3 regions of the Nocardia sp. NPDC058244 genome follow, and region 1 is predicted to be linked to each of the others. Evidence: riboswitches for the same ligand, from Rfam matches in the RefSeq annotation. Region 1 holds a riboswitch; each other region holds the start of a gene.
The links. Region 1 has a riboswitch for S-adenosylmethionine ahead of ACFVW6_RS02765 (ABC transporter substrate-binding protein). Riboswitches for the same ligand answer to the same signal wherever they lie in the genome.

Region 1 (6,239 bases):
GCGGCGTTCGGCCCGGACCGCGGGCGTCGGTACCAGCGCCAGCACCGTCTCGGCCAGCAGCGGCACCCAGCGCAGCACCGGGATCCCGGCCAGCGACTGCCACGGCCGGGCCGCGGTGATCGTCGTGTGCAGGCCGATCTCGACGTTCTCGCGCACCGTCAGATTGCCGAACACCCGGCCGTTCTGGAACGTCCTGGCGATTCCCGCCCTGGCCGCCGCCTCCTGGGAGCCCGGCCGCAACCGGACGCCGCCGACCTCGACCCGCCCCTCGTCCGGGCGCAGCACGCCGGAGACGAGGTTGACGGTGGTGGTCTTGCCGGAGCCGTTGGGCCCGATGATGGACACGAATTCGCCGGGGGCCACCCGCAATTCGACGCCGTTCACCGCGCGAACGCCACCGAAGGACTTGCGCAGGCCGGTGACCGCGAGCACGGGGTCAGGCGTGGACGGGGACACGTTCTCTCCTCACCAGAACGCCCTGCGGGCGGAATCGGATGATCAGCAGCAGCACCACGCCGTAGAGCAGGATGCGCGCCTCCGGCGCCAGCCGCAGCGCCTCGGGGACGCCGATCAGCACCGCGGCGCCGAGCACCGCGCCGTAGGGCGAACCGGTGCCGCCGAGCACGAGAATGGTGACGATCAGCAGGGACATGGACAGGTTGAACACGGTCGGATCGATGTAGCTGTACTGGTGGGCCAGCAGCGCGCCCGCGATCCCGGAGAACAACGCGCTGATCGCGAAGGCCAGCGCCTTGTAGTCGCGCACCGGGATGCCGGCGGACCGCGCCGCGACCTCGTCGGCGCCGACCGCGCGCAACGCGGTGCCGAGCCGGGAGCGCTGCACGCCGACCACCACCGCGAGGGTGATCGCCAGGAACACCAGGTCCAGCCAGAACACCTCGGTGTTCGCGGTGAACTCGTGACCGAGCACGCTGGGCACCGGAATACCGAAGATGCCGTAGCTGCCCCTGGTCAGCGACTCCCAGTTGCGGATCACCGCGACGATCACGATGCCGATGCCGAGCGTGGCGATCGCGACGTAGTGCCCGTTGAGGTTCCACAGCGGCGCGGCCAGGATCGAGGAGATCACCGCGGCCAGCACCCCGCCGGCCAGCGCGGCGGCCAGGAACGGCCAGTCGTGGTTCACCGTGAGGATCGCCGAGGTGTACGCGCCGATCGCGATCGGCCCGGCCTGGCCGATCACCAGCTGCCCCGCCGACCCGGCCACCAGCGTCATCGAGACCGCGATGATGGCGTAGGCCAGGATCTGGGTGCCGACCACGATGGCGTAGTCGTCGACGACCAGCGGCACGATCAGCGCCGCCACCGCGAACACGGCGACCGCGTGCCACCACCGCACCCGCAGCTGCCTGCCGACTCCGAGGAAGGTGCCGGTGAGCGGTTCGGCGCTGATCGCGGGCACCTTGGCCAGCAGCCCGCCGGGCCGCAGGATCAGGAACGCCACCAGCACGCCGAAGGTGATCAGGTCGCGGTAGCCGTCACCGAAGACGTAGATCCCGAACGCCTCCAGGACACCGAGCGCGAACCCGCCGATCACCGCACCGGGAATCGACCCGAGACCACCGATGGTGGCCGCGACGAAACCGGTGAGCCCGGCCAGGGTGCCGCTGGTCGGCGAGATGTTCGAGTTGTACAGGCCGACGAAGATGCCCGCCAGACCGCCGAGCCCGGAGGCGATGGCGAAGGCCAGCACCTGGACGCGGCTCACCCCGATGCCCATCTGGGCGGCGGCGTCCGGGTCCTGCGCGGTGGCCCGGATGGCCAGGCCGTACCGGCTGAACCGGAGGAAGCCCGCCAGCCCGGCCATCACCGCCAGGGTGATCGCGAACATCACCAGATCGGAGGTGCCGAAGCGGACGCCGCCGAGCTGGAAGTTGTTGGTGGGCAAGATCTGTGGGAACGGACGGGTGTCCGGCCCGAAGACGATCTGGGTCAGGTTCTCGATGATCAGCCCGGCCGCGACCGTCGCCAGCAGCGCCGCGATGGCGGGCGCCTTGCGCAGCGGATGCACCGCGAGCACGTCGATGAGGACGCCGACGGCGGCGGTGATCGCCACCACCAGCACGATGGTCAACCACAGCGGGAAGCCCTGCTCGGCGATGAACCACCAGCCCAGGATCGACCCGAGCGCGAACACCGCGCCGTGCGCGAAATTGATGACGTTGGTGACCCCGAAGATGAGGGTGATGCCCACGGCGAGCAGCGCGTACGCGTTGCCGTGGACCACCCCCGCGATCAGTGTGTCGAACATCAGCGGTTGCCGGTCGGCACGAACTTGCCTTCCTTCAGCACCAGCTCACGCGGCGTCACGCCCTTCGGGCGACGCGTTTCCTGGTCGAAGGCGAAGGTGCCGAGGCCGATTCCGGTGAAGTTCTGCTCGGTCTTCAGGCCGTCGAGGACACCCTGGCGGGTGGCGCCGCCCTTCTTGGCCGCCTGCACCACCACGTTCAGCGCGTCGTAGGCGTAGACGTTGAAGTCGCCCGGATCGGTGTTGAACTTCTTGCGGAACTTGGTGACGAAGTCCTGGATCTTCGGGTCCGGGTCGGCCGGGCTGAAGATGCCGTTGACGATGTCGCCCTCGGCGGCCGCACCGGCCAGCGAGATGAACTGCGGGGTGTTCTGGCCACCGAAGAACTGACCGGTGAAGCCCACATCACGCAGCTGCTTGACCACCAGCGCGCCGTCGGGGCCGTAGCCGAGGTGCACGACCGCGTCCGGGCCTGCCTCGCGGCCCTTGATCAGGATCGGCTTCACATCGGTGGAGTCGGGCAGGATCGGCGAGGAGTAGACGATCTCCACGCCCTTCTGCTTGGCGAACTTCTCGAAGAACTGGAAAGCCTGCTTACCCCAGTCGGTTTCGAGGTAGACGACCGAGACCTTCTTGGCCTTCTTCGACACCCATTCGGCATTGCGTTCCTGGAACACATCGAGGGTGATCGACGGGCTCCACGAGTAATCGCCCGCCTTGGTGAAGTCGACCGCGGAGTTGGTGAATCCGTACTGGACGAGCTTGCCGCGGTTGTAGATCGGCGACGCGGCGATCGAGGCCGGGGAGGAGAAGTCGCCGAGCTCGGCGATGATCGAGGAGTCGTCGACGAACTTGGTGGCGATGGGCACCGTCTGCTTGGGATCGGACTGCGAATCCTCCCACTTCAATTCGACCTTGCGGCCGTTGATGCCACCCGCGGCGTTGATCTCGTCGAGCGCGAGCTCGAAGCCCTGCTGCCACAGCCGCCCGTACTCCGCCGACGGACCGGTCCGCGGCCCGGAGACGCCGAAATACACCGGACCATCGACGGATTCGCCCTTGCCGGAATCACCGCAACCGACCACCGCGGCCGCCACCGTCACCGCGGCCAGCGCGCCGGCGACAATCTTGAAACGACGGCGTGAGCCGATCGAGAACTTACTCATTGCTGATTTTCCTTCGAACATGCCGAACGCACGAAAGAACCCTTCGGCGCTTGCGCTCTCGGTCGAGAGCGCCTGGTCGTCACCCGGGGCACCCCACCGCCGAGCGAGGGTTGCCGATCAGCGAGCCGGGGCTCGAACGTGCTGATACTCGTGACCGTGGGAGGAAATGTAGCAGCAGGTCAGGAGCTGTTCCCGCGATCGCGGTCGTCGTCGATGCCGTTCCGGGACAGTCGGATACGGCGCTAGCTGCGACGATCGACGGGCGGGCGATTTGCGATCAGCTCGAGACAAAACACGGGCGGATTTCGGTGGCGATCAGCGCAGCCTGCGACAAATCATTGTCGACGTCCGGCGGGCTCGGTACTGCTATTCCCCATGACCACTCTGCTGCACATCAACGCTTCCGCCCGCGGTGAATTCAGCCAATCCCGCGCTATCGCGCAGACTTTCATCGAAACCCTCGCCACGCGGGATTCCGGTCTGCGAGTCGACACCCTCGATCTGTTCGACGCGGGGCTGCCCGCATTCGGCACCGACGCCGCGGCCGCCAAACTGGCCGTATTCACCGGCTCGGAGCAGACGCCCGAACAGGTCGCGGCCTGGGAGCGGGCGCGCGCCGTGTTCGACCGGTTCGCCGCGGCCGATCTCTACGTCCTCAACATCCCGATCTGGAACCACGGGGTGCCCTACATCCTCAAGCAGTACGTCGACATCGTCACCCAGCCGGGCTGGGCGTTCGCCTTCGATCCCGAGGTCGGCTACAGCGGCCTGCTGGAGGGCAAGCGGGCCGTCACCGTCTACACCAGCGGCGTGCACCAGCCGGGCGTGCCGGTCCAGTTCGGCAACGACTTCGCGACCCCGTTCGTGCAGGACTGGCTGCGGTTCGTCGGGGTGAAGGACGTGGCCGAGATCCGCTTCGCGCCCACGGTGCTCACCGAGGACCCGCAGGTCGGCTTCGACGCGGCTCAGGAACGCGCGCGTGAGCTCGCCGGCGACTACTGAGTCGACGGATCGGGGGTGGGCACCGACCGGCCGGACCGTCGCGACGATCTGTGCCGTCGGGATTCTCGTCGTCGGCCAGCTCTACGTGGTGTTGCCGGTGCTGGACGACCTGGCCGCGGAGTGGGGCACCTCCCGCGCCGCGGCGACCTGGACCACCACTGCGTTCGGGCTGGCCTACGGGGCGGGATTCCTGGTCACCGGTCCGCTCTCGGACCAGTGGGGTCGCCGCCCGGTGATCGTCGGGGGCCTGGCGGCGACCGCCCTGTCCACCCTGCTGGTGCTCGCGGCGCCGAATCTCGGCGCCGGCCTCGCCGCCAGGGTGGTGCAGGGATCGACCGCGTCCTTCTTCGCACCGGCGGCCTTCGCCTACCTCGCCGAGCGGATCGCGCCGCATCGCCGTGTCTTCGCACTCACCTGTCTGACCAGCTCGTTCCTCGGCGCCGGCGTGATCGCGCAGGTACTGGCGCAACTCGTCGACGGCGCGTTCGGCTGGCGCGCGGTCTTCGTGGCGGGCGCGCTCGGGTTCGCGGTCTCGGCCGTGGTCTTGTGGCTGGTGCTGGAACCCGGGCAGCGGGCGGGCGGGCGCGCGTCGGTGCGCTCGGTCGGCGCCGCCTTCGCGACCTTGCTGCGCACGCCCCGTCTCGCCCTGCTCTATCTGAGCTGTCTGGCCGTGCTCGGTTCGTTCGTCGGCCTCTACACCGGGATCCAGCTGTCCCCGCCCGACGGCGTCGGCACCGATAACACGGCACTGCTCGCCCTGCGGGCCTGCGCCCTCCCGGCCATGATCGCCGTCCCCGTGCTGGCGAGCAGGCTGGCGCGGATCGATCCGGAACTCCGGCTGATCACCGCTCTCGGCGCGGCCGGTCTCGCCGCCGCGATCACCGCCGTGCCGCTGGGCGGGCTCTGGGTCGGCGCGTGGCTTTTCGTCTTCGTCGCGGCGGTCGCGATCGCCGCGCCCGCCGCCGTGCAGGCGATCGCCGCGCACGCGGGCGAGGCCAGGGGCGCGGCCACCGCGCTGTACACCTTCGCCCTGTTCGTCGGGGCGAGCGCGGGTCCGCAGGTGGCCAATCTGGTCGCCGGCGCGGGCTACGCGGCGGTCGCGCTCGCCATCGCCGCGCTCGGCGTCGGCGGCGCGGCGGCGGCCTTCGCCGCTACGCGTGTACGTGGCGGCTGAGGGGACTTGCCGAGGTCGGGCGGGCGAACCATCCTTACCGGATGAGCGAGAAGCCGCCGGAAGTCGAGACGTTCGTCGGATCGGCGCGCGAGTACTGCGCGGTCGTCGAGGGGCTCGGCGGCGAATGGGCGCCGGCGGCACTGGCACGAGTGCTCGTGCCGGTGCTGGCCGGGCTCGTCGCCGCCGGGTGCGCGCTACCGCAGGTGGAACCGACCTCGACCGCGGTGCCGGATTTCATCAGCCGCGAGCGGTGGTTCGAGCGGTTCGAGCGGCTGGGGGAAGTCCTCGGCCGCACCGACCACTACTGGTCGAATCTCGACCTGACCACCGAAGCTCCGGTGAGCGCGGGCTCACTGGCCGACGACCTGACCGACATCTGGCGCGACCTGCGCCACGGTCTCGACGCGCTCGACACCGGATCGGATTGGCGTGACGTGGTATTCGAGTGGCGGCTGTCCTTCATCGCGCACTGGGGCAGGCACGCCGTCGACGCGCTGCGTCCGCTGCACGCCGCCCTGCGCGCCGACCTCCTCCAGAAATAGGCGCCGCCCCCTGGCATGCTCTCCCGCATGACCGCGAACGAGGACGACGACACCGACTACGTGCGGGTGGTGTTCCGGCTGCCGGA
Region 2 (6,239 bases), on a different contig from region 1:
GGCGACGATCGCGACCTTGGCCTCGCGCAGGCTGAACTTGGCGTCCTCGCTGGCCAGCCGGATGTCGGCGGCCGCGATCAGGTCCAGGCCACCACCGATGCACCAGCCGGACACGGCCGCGATCACCGGCTTGGTGCACTCGGCGACCGCGGTCACCGAGTCCTGCATCCCGCGGACCACCTTGAGGAACTCGGTGCGCGGCGCCGCCTTCGCGTCGTCGGCCAGCACGGGCGCGAGCATGCCGCCCATCGCCGCCAGGTCGAGCCCGAAGGAGAAGTGCTTGCCCGCGCCGGTGAGCACCACGGCCCGCACCTGCGGGTCGGCGTCGAGCTCACGGAAGATCTCCGGCAGCTCGCGCCAGAAGTCGGGTCCCATCGCGTTGCCCTTACCCGGCCCGGTCAGTGTGACCTGGGCAACGTGGTCGGCGATCTCGACGGTGAAGGCCTGCCAATCAGTCATGTGCCGAGTCTATTGGCGCGCTGCCAGGGATGCGCGCAGGCCCTGGGGTCGACCCCAAAAATCCACTCCCCCGGCATATTTCCCGCAATCGTCCTACTCTGGATTTCATGCGCAGGTCGTCTCTTCCGGCGGTCGCATGCCGCGTCGCCGATACGCTCATCGCCCGCGGGCATCACGGCGTCATCGTTTCGCCGGAAACGCCCGCTGCCACCGCCGCCGATGCCGCCCGCGCGATGGGCGCCCATCCCACCGCGATCACCACCTCCCAGGTCTTCCTGCTCGACGACGATCCCGTCCTGCTGCTGGTCGCCGACCATCACCAGGTCGACCTGACGCGCACCGGCAAACGCCTGGAGGGCACCCTCACGCCCGCGCCCACCGCCCTGGTCGAGCGCATCACCGGTCAGCCGATCGATGGCACCGCCCCCGTCGGCCACCCCACCAACCTGCCCACCTGGGTCGACACCGCGCTGGCCGAGCACACCGAGGTGTGGGCCGCGGGCGGGCATCCGAACACGGTGTTCCGCACCAACTTCCGCGAACTCGTGCGGATCACCGCCGGGCTGCCGATCGAGGTCGACTGAGCCGGAGCCGGTGTGATGCGCGCCCACCCGGCCGACCGGACCCTGGGCGCGGTCGCGGCACGGGCGTAGTTTGGGGCGGGTGAGTGAAGTGCGACGTACTCCGTCCGAGCTGGTGGTTCCCGACGATCTGAGCGGGATCACGGCCGAGCAATACCGGGAGTCGATGCGGCACTATCCGGCCGGTGTCACCGTGGTGACGATCGGCGCCGAGCACGGCCCGGTCGGCTTCACCGCCACCTCCTTCGCCTCGCTGTCCCTCGAGCCGCCCCTGGTGTCGTTCAACATCGCGCACACCTCGTCGAGCATCGAGGCCCTGCGCGCCGCCGACTCGGTCGTCATCCACTTCCTCGGCGAACACCAGCACCACCTGGCCCACCGCTTCTCCCGCACCGCCGCCGACCGCTTCACCGACCGCTCCCTGTGGACCACCCTCGACACCGGCGAACCCGTCCTGCACGGCACCCCCCTCTGGCTCCGCACCACCCTCCACCAGCTCATCGACATCGGCGACCACACCCTCGCCGTAGGCCTGGTCACCCGAGTCCACGACCAAACCCACGAATCCCCCACCGCCGCCCCCCTCCTCTACTACAACGGCAAATACCACCGCCCCACCGCCCTCGACACCTGACCGGCGGAAAAGACGAGCCCGGCCCCGCTATCCAGGCGGGACCGGGCATGCGAGGTGAACTCAGCCGATCAGGCAGGGGGCGGCGCCGGTGAGGGTGTCGGTGGTGAGGGGGCGGGTTTCGGGGGTGGGGTTCCAGAGGCCGTCGGTGGCGGCGTAGGTCCAGGTGGGGCCGGAGTCGGCGAGGGTGGTGATGGCGGCGATCAGGCGGTCCACGTCGGCGGCGGTGGTGCCGAGGCCGATGCTGGCGCGCAGGGCGGCGTCGAGGCCGAGGGCGGCGAGGAGGGGGTGGGCGCAGAAGCGGCCGTCGCGGACGCCGATGGCGTGTTCGGCGGAGAGGTAGGCGGCGACCTCGCCGGGGGCGCGACCGGCGACGGTGAAACAGACGATGCCGACGGCGTCCGGGCTGTCGGACCAGATCCGCACCAGATCGACACCGGGGATCGCGGACAGTCCGTCCCGCAGCCGGTCGGCCAGGAACCGCTCGTGCGCGACGAGATCGTCCGCGTCGATCGCGGCGAGCGCGTCACAGGCGGCGGCGATGGCGGCCGCCCCCAGCACATTCGGCGACCCGGCCTCGTGCCGCTGCGGCGCCGCGGCCCAGTCGACCTGCGCCACACCGACATTGCGCACCGCGCCACCACCGGCCAGGTGCGGCTCACCGGCATCGAGCCAGTCCCGCCTGCCGACCAGCACCCCGGCACCGAACGGCGCGTACAGCTTGTGCCCGGAGAAGGCGAGATAGTCGATCCCGGTCTCGCGCAGGGAGATCCGGCGATGCGGCGCCAGCTGCGCGGCGTCGACGAGAATCCGGGCGCCGCACAGGTGGGCGATGGTCGCGAGCCGCTCCAGCGGCAGCACCTCACCGGTGACGTTGGAGGCCCCGGTCACCGCGAGCAGAGCGGCGGGCTTGCTGCACAATTCGGCGACGACCCGCCGAATGGTCTCCTCGACGGTGTCGGCGGCCCGCACCACCCGGCGCCCGTGCGCGGTCCACGGCAGGAAGTTCGCGTGGTGCTCGATATCGAGCACCACGGTCTCCCCCGGCACGCACCCGGCCAGCAGGTTCAGCGAATCGGTGGTGTTGCGGGTGAACACGACGACCTGGTCGTCGGCGGCATCGAGGAACCGGGCGACCGCGCCGCGCGAGGCCTCGTAGCACTCGGTGGAGATCCGCGAGGCGTACCCCGCCCCGCGGTGCACGCTGGCGTAGTACGGCAGCAACTTCGAAATCCGGTCGGTGACCTGCTGCAACGCCGGCGCGCTCGCCGCGTAGTCGAAGTTGGCGTACGCCTCGGTCCCGCCCTGCACGAGCGGAACACGCAGGTCCGCACCGGACACGGTGGCCAGGGCACAGGTGGGGTCGATAACTGCGGTCATGACGAAATCCCGTCGGCTCAGGGACTCGTTCCCGAAAGGGTGCTGCGAGTCCGCGCTTGCCGCGCCCACTGCGGACGGCGGCCTGGTCGTCACCCGGAGCACCCCACCGCGGAGGAGGGTTGCCGACCAGCTAGCCGGGGCTTGTCGCTGGTACTCGTGACCTGTTTCGAGAGTGACAGACGATCCCGCGCGCTGTCAACCACCCCCGATCGGCGCGCCCGAGCCCGACGCGAATCGCCGACGTCGCGGCACGGAACCCCAACGCCCACACCGACACCCGGTGATTGCCCACGGATTGCCCATACGTGTTCACCGCGCAACCATCTCCACACCCCATTGTGGATCACCCAAATGATTGAGTTCCCCCACTATCTGTTAGGGTGGCCGTCATGTCCACGAACTCGAACTCCGTCCGCGGCCTGCCGCGCTATCCGGTGTACGCGCTCGGACGGCTCACCAAGGCACTGCACGCCGAGATCGATGTCCCGTTGCGCGATCACTGGGTGCTCACCTTCATCGAGGAGAACGCCGACCTGACACAGAAGAAGGTCGGCGACGCCCTCGGCATCGACCGCAGCGAAGTCGTCCGGCTGGTCGACGCGCTGGAACGCGCCGGCCTGGTCGAACGCACTCGCGACGGCACAGACCGGCGCAAATACCGGCTGCGGATCACCGAGGCCGGGCGCAAGCAGTGCAAGCGCACCGACCGGCTGATCGCCGAGGCCACCGCGCGCGTGCTCGAGCGGCTCGACCCCGAGGAACAGCGCACGCTGCACCGGCTGACGCTGACCGCGCTCGGCGAGTCCCCGGACGCACCGTCGTGATCGGCGCCGACGGCACGCCTCGCGCTGCCGTCCGGCCACACCTTCTCCGAGTACCGTTGGCATCTGGTGACCATCCTGTTTGCCCTCCGGTAACCCGCCCGTGAAACAACAAACACCACCGATGGGGGTCGACCGATGAGAGGTGGACTGAGCGCCATGCTCGAGCCACGCACTGAGGACCCGGCGAGCCGGTTGCGTGATCCACTCCTGCGCGCCGACTTGGCCGCGCCGCCGCGCACCCTGGTAGACATCCTGACCAGCACCGCCCTGGCCCACCCCGACGCACCGGCCATCGACGACGGCACCGTCGTCCTCAGCTACATGGAGCTGATCGCCGCGATCGAGGCCAGGATGACCGAGCTGACCGCGGCGGGCGTCCGCCCCGGCGACCGGGTCGGCGTGCGGATGCCCTCGGGCAGCGCCGCGCTGTACGTCACGATCCTGGCCGTCCTCTACTGCGGCGCCGCCTACGTCCCCGTCGACGCCGACGACCCGGAGGAACGGGCCCGGCTGGTCTTCGGCGAGGCCCGGGTGAGCGCGCTGGCCACCGGCGACGGCATCGAGTCGGCCACCGCGGCCGCGGGCCGCACGCCCGCCTCGGACTGGAACACCCTGCCGACCCCCGCCGACGACGCCTGGATCATCTTCACCTCCGGCTCCACCGGCACGCCGAAGGGCGTCGCGGTCACCCACCGCAATGCCGCCGCCTTCGTCGACGCCGAGGCCGGGCTGTTCCTGCAGCGTGCCCCGATCGGCCCCGGCGACCGGGTGCTGGCCGGGCTGTCGGTGGCCTTCGACGCCTCCTGCGAGGAGATGTGGCTGGCCTGGCGCAACGGCGCCTGCCTGGTCCCCGCCCCGCGCGACCTGGTCCGCACCGGCGCCGACCTGGGCCCGTGGCTGATGCGCCGCGAGATCAGCATCGTCTCCACCGTGCCGACGCTGGCCGCCACCTGGCCCGCCGAGGCGCTCGACTCGGTGCGCCTGCTGATCTTCGGCGGCGAGGCCGTCCCGCCGGAACTGGCCGAACGTCTCGCCGGTGGCGCCGAGCGGGAGGTGTGGAACACCTACGGGCCCACCGAGGCCACCGTCGTCGCCTGCGCCGCGCTGCTCGACGGCGGCATGCCGATCCGCATCGGCCTGCCGCTGGACGGCTGGGACCTGACCGTCGTCGACCCGCAGGGCAACCCGGTGCCCGAGGGCGAGACCGGCGAGCTCGTCATCGGCGGTGTCGGCCTGGCGCGCTACCTCGACCCGGCCAAGGACGCCGAGAAGTACGCCCCGCTGCCCTCGCTGGGCTGGGAACGCGCCTACCGCAGTGGCGATCTGGTCCGCAACGACCACCGGGGCCTGATCTTCCTCGGCCGGGCCGACGACCAGATCAAGATCGGCGGCCGGCGCATCGAGCTCGGCGAGATCGACAACGCGCTGCAACACCTGCCCGGCGTCAGCGGCGCGGCCGCCGCCATCCGGACCACCAAGGCGGGCAACAAGATCCTCGTCGGCTACCTCACCGGCGCGGGCCCCGACTTCGACGTCAAGAAGGCCAGGGAGATTCTGGCCGAACAGCTTCCGGCCCCGCTGGTGCCGCGGCTCGCGGTCGTCCCCGACCTGCCGACCCGCACCTCGGGCAAGGTCGACCGCAACGCGCTGCCGTGGCCGCTGCCGAGCGCCGAGGACCAGGCCGAATCCGGTCTCGGCGGCACGGCGGCCTGGGTGGCCGGGCTGTGGGACGCCATCCTGGGCGCCGAGGCCACCGACCTCGACGCCGACTTCTTCGATCTGGGCGGCGGCTCGCTGTCGGCGGCCCAGCTGGTCGGCGCGCTGCGCGAGCGGTATCCGCACGTCACCGTCGCCGATCTCTACGACCATCCCCGGCTCGGCTCGCTGGTGGAACTGCTCGACGGCAGCGCGCCGGTCGCGGCGGTCGACGAGCGCGTCGTCGCGCCGACACCGTTGCGCGCGCAGCTCACCCAGGTGCTGGCCACCATCCCGCTGACCACCCTCACCGGATTGCAGTGGGTCACCTGGCTGGCGGTGGTGTCGGCGATCGCGGGCTGGTCCGGCTCGCTGCCGTGGCTGCCGCGGCTGTCCTGGTGGTGGATCGCGCTGGCGTTCGTGCTGTTCATCTCGCCGCTGGGCCGGATGACGCTGTGCGTCGCCGGCGCGCGCGTGCTGCTGGCCGGGCTGCGCCCCGGCACCTATCCGCGCGGCTCCCTGGTGCACCTGCGGCTGTGGGCGGCCGTGCGCCTGTCGGAGGCCAGCGGTGCCGAAAGCCTGTCCGGCGCACCGCTGATGGTGCCGTTCGCGCGGGCACTCGGCGCGAAGATCGGCAAGGGCGTCGACCTGCACACCCTGCCACCGGTC
Region 3 (6,239 bases), on a different contig from region 1:
CCCGGGCCTGGCACGATGTCACCCGTGCAGCCGAGTCTCGTCGCCGACATGCCCACTCCGTCGCCACGTCGTCGCGTGCCCGCGCGGCGCGTCGCCGCGGTCGCCGTCCTGCTGGCGCTGCTGGTGCCCGCGCTGGCCGGGTGCCTGCGCGTGCAGGTGTCGATGGGCGTGTCGTCCAACGACCGGGTGTCGGGGCGCATCGTCGCCGCGGTGGTGCCGACCGGCCCCACCGACAAGGGCCCGCAGCTGAAGGCGCCGGACCAGCTGGCCGCCAAGGTGCGCATCGAGAACTACAACCAGGACGGCTTCGTCGGCACCCAGGTGTTCTTCGACGATCTGACCTTCGGCGAGGTCGGCCAGCTCGGCGGCCTCTCGGATCAGACCCAGGGCATGTTCACCCTGGAGTTCCAGCGCACCGGCGATCTGGTGAGCCTCAAGGGCCGCGTCGACCTGGAGTCGGTGCCGCCGCAGGGCTCGGACGTGCAGTTCTCCATCGCCTTCCCGGCCCGCGTCGCCAAGACCAACGGCACCCGCGAGGGCGACAACACCGTGTCCTGGAAGCTGCCCGCGGGCGAGACCTCGACCCTGCGCGCCGAGGTGAAGTACGCCGACCCGAACACCCGCTCGTTCGCGGGCTGGGCGGGCATCGTCGGCGGCATCACCCTCGCCGTCGCCGCGCTGATCGCCGGGCTGGCCTTCCGCGACCGCAACCCCGGCCCGCCGAACGCGCCGCGCGGCGGTTTCTCGCCGCAGGAGATCTGGCGCGACATCGCCGGCCGCAGGCTGGGCCGCTGACATGGGCGCGGCGGGCCGCTACCTGACCTGGGCGGGCACCGGTCTCGCCGCGCTGGGCGCCACCACCGCCGCCTACAACCTGGTCACGTTGCGCAGCCTGCCGCGCCGGGTGGCCGGCGTGATCGAACCGGTGACGGTCTGCGTGCCCGCCCGCGACGAAGCCGAGCGCCTGCCCGAACTCATCGGTGACCTGCGCGCCCAGACCGGTGTCCCCCGGCTGCGCGTGCTGATACTCGACGACGCCTCCACCGACCGCACCTACGAGGCCGCTCTGGCCGCGGTCGGCGGTGACGACCGGTTCACCGTGCTCCGCTCGGCCGCCCACCCGGCGCCCGGCTGGACCGGCAAGGCCGCCGCCTGCGCCCGGCTCGCCGCCCGCACCGACGCGGCGGCCCTGGTCTTCGTCGACGCCGACGTCCGGCTCGCCCCGTCCGCCGTCGCCGCGTCGGTCACCGAATTGCGCAGGCGCGGAGCCGGTCTGGTGTCGGCCTGGCCGGTGCAGGAGTCGGCCTCGACCACCGAGCGGCTGGTCCAGCCGCTGCTGGCGTGGGCGTGGGCGTCGACGCTGCCGGTCGGTCCGGCCAATCACAGTCTGCGCCCGTCGACCGCGGTGGCGTGCGGGCAGTTCCTCGCCGTCGACGCCGCGGCCTATCGTGCCGGTGGCGGGCACGCGGCCGTCGCCGCCAGCGCCACCGAGGATCTCGATCTGGCCAGGGCGCTGCGCCGGGCCGGGCATCGCACCGCCCTGGTCGCGGCGGGACCCAGCGCGAGCACCCGGATGTACACCGGCGCGGCCGAACTCACCGACGGCTACACCCGCTGGCTGTGGTCGGCCTACGGCGGCCGGGTCGACGCGGGCGCCGCGGTGGGCGCCCTGGCGGCCCTGGCCTACTGGATTCCCCCGCTGGCGGCGCTGTGCGGCCGCGGCCGGGTCCGCCGCGCCGGGCTGCTCGGCTACCTCGCCGCCGTGGCGGGCCGCCTCGCCGCCCGCGCCACCGAGACCCGCCGGGCACCCACCCGCACCGACCTCACCTCCGCGATCGCCCACCCGCTGGGCGTCGCGCACTACCTGGCGCTGTGGACCCGCTCGCACTATCGCCACCGCACCGGCACCCTGCGCTGGAAGCAGCGCCCCCTCGTCGCCCCGGAGACCGTCAGCGCACAGCAGGCCTGAGCTCAGCGGTCGACGATCCGGAACGCGAACTCGCGCCCCCTCCCCTGCCCCATCGCCAGGGTCAGCCACAGCCGCATCACGCCGTCGACGACCTCGTGATTGCCGTCGCCGGCGAAGACCGGCCGCAGCCCGACCGCGGCGACTAGATCCTCGACCGCATTGCGGTCCGCGGCCGCGCACGAAAAGAACAGGTCGGCGGGCGCACCGTCGAACGTCGGGTCGGCGAAGGCCTCCGCGCCCAGGCTGTTGAACGCCCGCGCGTATCGGGCCGTCGGCGCGTGCTCGGCGAAGGTGGCTGCCGCGTTGGCCGGTCCGGCGCCGAAGCCGTTGGTGGCGTCGAGCACCAGCTTGCCGTCGAGCGCGGCCGCGTGTTCGCGAGCGAAGCCGTCGACGGCCTCGGCCGGAATCGCCACCAGCACGACCGCGCTGTCGGTGAGCGCCTCGGCGACCCCGACCCGCCCGTCACCCGGCGTGCGCGACCCGTAGACGACCCGCCGTCCCGCCGCGGCGAGCGCCGTCCCCACCGCTGTACCGACCCGACCCGTTCCGATGACTGCGATCGTCGCAGTGCTGCTGTCCATGCCGAGAACGGTAGGCGCACACCACCGATCGGCGCTTCTTCGTTCCTGACCGGGTGACGCGGCTCAGGGGACCTCGGTGATGCCGACGGTCGGGAAGAAGAAGCAGGAGCGGCCCGCGTTGTCGGTGGTGCCGAAGACGGCGGCCAGGACGGTGCCCCGGCCGGTGTCGACCGGGACCGCACGGACGCCGCCGACCGGGATGGCGGCGAAGAGGAAGTCGCGGATGGCTGTTTCGGCGATCGGGCGTAGTTCGACCGGGACCTCGGGCGGGACCAGGGCGCGCACCACGTCGGCGATCGAGCCCATCGAGGCCATTCCGCCGCGGCCGGTGCTGATGTTGAGCCAGGCCACCTGCATGCCGGAGGTCGCGGTGGCGGCGGTGTCCGGCGACAGGCCGTAGGGCAGGAAGGTGAACATCGTCTGCCCCGACTTCACGGCGGTGAGGTCGAGGCCGGGGATCTGCACGGCGTTCGCGGGCCACGGTCCGGGCACCGCGCCCGCCACGGCGGGCACGAGGCCGAGGCCGTCGCCGCCGCAGTTCGCGGCGACCGTCGGGTAGAGGAACGGCTGGATGCCCAGCGCTTCGAGCGTGTCGACGACGGTCCGGTACGCGCCGAGCAGGTCGCCGGGGCCCGCGGTCCGCACGGCGGGCGCATCCCTGGTTACCGTCGCTGGCGCGGCCGCCGCGGTGGGCGCGGCCAGCAGCAGCGCGGCGGCGCAGGCCGCCAGCGTGGTCAGGGTGGTGCAACGACGCGGCTCGGTCACGACGCACTCCTCATCGACGCGGAGACATCCGACGCTACGCCGGTATCCGGTGGAATCCCCGCAGGTGAGGCGCACCGATTCGTCGGCGCGTCGCGGGCAGTGTGCACCAGCGCCGTCCCGGTTCCAAGCTCTGCGCTCACGCTGATCCTTACCGTTGTGAAGTATCGCGGCAGTGCCACATGCTGATTCGGTACCGGCCCCTGTGGCCGGTCACAACCATCCAGAGCGACCGAGAGACCTGGCTCCACGACGTCGCAGCAACCCGCCCGTTCCGGGTGTGGGTGCTTCCGCCGGGTTCGATGGAGGAGCACGAGTGGCGAGGTCTGCTGTCGCATGAAGTTTCTGTTGTTCACGCTGGTGACGCGGGTCCCCGACCCGATCACCGGCATCGTCCCCGAGACGCGGGACCGCTTGCGCGAGGTGGTCGACCAGGCCCGGCTGGCCGAGGAGCTCGGCTACGACGGTTTCGCCGTCGGCGAGCGCCACGAGGACCCGTTCCTCTCCGCCGCTCCCCCGGTGCTGTTGAGCCACCTGGCCGCCGTCACCTCCCGGATCACGCTGTTCACCGCCGTGACCACGCTGAGCCTGCTCGACCCGGTCCGCGCGTTCGAGGACTACGCGACGCTGGACAACCTGGCGGGCGGGCGCCTGGAGCTGATCATCGGCAAGGGCAACGGCGCCGCGCAGGCGCAGCTGTTCCACGTCACCACCGCCGACCAGTGGGACCGCAATCGCGAAGGATACGAACTGTTCCGGGCCCTGTGGGCCAGCGACGAGGTGACCTGGTCGGGCCGGTTCCGCCCGTCGCTGACCGCGGCGAAGGCGCTGCCGCGCCCGTGGCAGCCACGCCTGCGGATCTGGCACGGCAGCGCGACCAGCCGCGAATCGGTGGAACTGGCCGCGCGCCACGGTGATCCGCTGTTCTCGGCGAATGTCACCAACCCGATCGAGCCGTACGCCGAACTGGTGCGCCACTATCGGGAGCAGTGGGCCGAGCACGGCCACGACCCCGCCGACGCGCTCGTCGGCGCGGGCACCGCGGGCTTCCACGTCGCCCCCACCTCGCAGCAGGCCAGAGCGGTCTACACGCCGCTGTTCGAGGCCCGCCGCGCACTGGCCCGCAAGCTGGGCCTGCCCGTCGTTTTCGACACCATCGACGACTTCCTCGCCCGCAGCTCCGCGCTCGTCGGGAGCCCGCAGGAAGTGATCGACAAGGTCGGCCGCTATCACGAGCAGTTCGGCCACGAGGTGATCCACCTCTCCGCCGAACGCGACGGCCGCACCGACCCCGACTACCTGGGCAGCCTCGAGCTGTTCCAGGCCGAGGTGGCGCCCGAACTGCGCCGCCGTATTCCCAGCCGTCCCCTGGCCGCAGGCCGCGAATTCTCTGGAGTCACCCCGTGATCGGTCCCCGTCATCGTCTCGCCGCCGTCGCCGGCGTCCTGGCTGTCGCCACCTCCGTGGTCGCGTGCGGCAGCGACACCGGCGGCCCGGGTGGGCAGGCCGGTCCGCCCCAGCCCGGCGGCACCCTGCGCTACGGGCTGTCGCAGGCGCCGACGTGCTCGGATCCGGCCCAGGCCGGCTCGAACCAGACCATCTACGTCGCCCGTCAGATCGTCGACTCGCTCACCGATCAGGACCCCAAGACCGGCGCGATCACCCCGTGGCTGGCCAAGAGCTGGGAGGTCAGTCCCGACGCCAAGGTGTTCACCTTCAAGCTCGCAGACGGCGTCACCTTCAGCGACGGCTCCCCGCTGACCGCGGATTCGGTGCGCGACACCTTCGACGCGATCATCAAGCTCGGTGGCGCGAAGGCGCCGCTGGGCGCGAGCTACCTGACCAACTACGTCGGCACCACGGCGGTCGACAAGCTCACCGCCCGGGTCGAGTTCAGCCAGCCCAACGCCCAGTTCCTGCAGGCGTCCTCGACGCCGCAGCTCGGCATCCTCGGCCAGGCGACCAATGCCAAACCGGCCGAGGCCCGTTGCGCGGGCGACAACATCGGCAGCGGTCCGTTCACCTACGCCGCCTACAAGCAGGACGTCTCGGTGACGCTGGCCAAGCGGGCCGGGTACAACTGGGGCTCGGCGGTGTTCGGGCATCAGGGCGAGGCCTATCTGGACCGGATCGAATTCACCGTCGTTCCCGAGTCCGGCGTGCGCACCGGCAGTCTGGTCTCCGGCCAGCTCGACGCGATCAGCGACGCGCTGCCCCAGGACGCGCCGCAGATCGAGTCCGTCGGCGGCCAGATCCTGTCGACCCCCAACCCCGGCACGCCGTTCGGCTTCTTCCTCAACCTGACGCGCGGTCCGTTGCGCGATCCCGCGGTGCGCCAGGCGCTGCTGCCCGCGCTGGACCGCAAGCAGCTCGTCGATACCGTCCTCGGCCCGCAGTTCAAGTTCGCGACCTCGTCGCTGGCGTCGGCGACCCCCGGGTACACCGATCTCTCGGCGAAGCTGCCCAACGACCCCGCCAAGGCAAAATCGCTCCTCGACCAGGCGGGCTGGGTGCCCGGCGCGGACGGTATCCGCGCGAAGAACGGTGAGCGGCTGAGCTTCTCGGTGACCTTCAGTCAGGTCTTCGCGGGCAACCAGGCGATCCTGGAGCTGGTGCAGCAGCAGCTGCGGCAGGTCGGCGTCGAGCTGAAGCTCGACCTGGTCTCGGGCCCGGAGAGCACCGCCAAGATGAACTCCAAGGACTACGACTCCTTCTACGCCAACTCCACCCGCGCCGACGGCGACATCCTGCGCACCTCCTTCTCGCTCACCGGCCGTAACCTCAACGCGCGCGGTCCGATCCCGGCGCTGGACGAGACCCTGGACAAGCAGCTCGCCACCAACGATCCCGCGGCGCGCGCCGCGCTGATCAAGACCGCGCAGCAGCAGATCCTCGACAACGGCCTCTACCTGCCCACCGTCGAGCTG

Region 2: it holds a riboswitch for S-adenosylmethionine, as region 1 does, so the genes downstream of both, ACFVW6_RS08075 (aminotransferase class V-fold PLP-dependent enzyme) here and ACFVW6_RS02765 (ABC transporter substrate-binding protein) in region 1, are expected to answer to the same signal.
Region 3: it holds a riboswitch for S-adenosylmethionine, as region 1 does, so the genes downstream of both, ACFVW6_RS31615 (LLM class flavin-dependent oxidoreductase) here and ACFVW6_RS02765 (ABC transporter substrate-binding protein) in region 1, are expected to answer to the same signal.

The regions. Positions count from the first base shown of each region.
Region 1 is NZ_JBHVWX010000001.1:574,967-581,205, reverse strand. It holds gene ACFVW6_RS02775 (ABC transporter ATP-binding protein) at 1-456, opposite strand, end outside; gene ACFVW6_RS02770 (ABC transporter permease) at 437-2,272, opposite strand; gene ACFVW6_RS02765 (ABC transporter substrate-binding protein) at 2,272-3,435, opposite strand; SAM riboswitch class IV at 3,477-3,591, opposite strand; gene ACFVW6_RS02760 (FMN-dependent NADH-azoreductase) at 3,811-4,437, shown strand; gene ACFVW6_RS02755 (MFS transporter) at 4,415-5,611, shown strand; gene ACFVW6_RS02750 (DUF5063 domain-containing protein) at 5,653-6,153, shown strand; gene ACFVW6_RS02745 (DUF4265 domain-containing protein) at 6,181-6,239, shown strand, end outside.
Region 2 is NZ_JBHVWX010000002.1:392,212-398,450, forward strand. It holds gene ACFVW6_RS08060 (crotonase/enoyl-CoA hydratase family protein) at 1-459, opposite strand, end outside; gene ACFVW6_RS08065 (YbaK/EbsC family protein) at 567-1,043, shown strand; gene ACFVW6_RS08070 (flavin reductase family protein) at 1,207-1,674, shown strand; gene ACFVW6_RS08075 (aminotransferase class V-fold PLP-dependent enzyme) at 1,735-3,051, opposite strand; SAM riboswitch class IV at 3,099-3,213, opposite strand; gene ACFVW6_RS08080 (MarR family transcriptional regulator) at 3,441-3,875, shown strand; gene ACFVW6_RS08085 (Pls/PosA family non-ribosomal peptide synthetase) at 4,032-6,239, shown strand, end outside.
Region 3 is NZ_JBHVWX010000012.1:143,169-149,407, reverse strand. It holds gene ACFVW6_RS31635 (LppM family (lipo)protein) at 49-795, shown strand; gene ACFVW6_RS31630 (glycosyltransferase) at 797-1,969, shown strand; partial or broken gene ACFVW6_RS31625 (NADPH-dependent F420 reductase) at 1,972-2,580, opposite strand; gene ACFVW6_RS31620 (hypothetical protein) at 2,614-3,315, opposite strand; SAM riboswitch class I at 3,529-3,621, shown strand; gene ACFVW6_RS31615 (LLM class flavin-dependent oxidoreductase) at 3,649-4,719, shown strand; gene ACFVW6_RS31610 (ABC transporter substrate-binding protein) at 4,716-6,239, shown strand, end outside.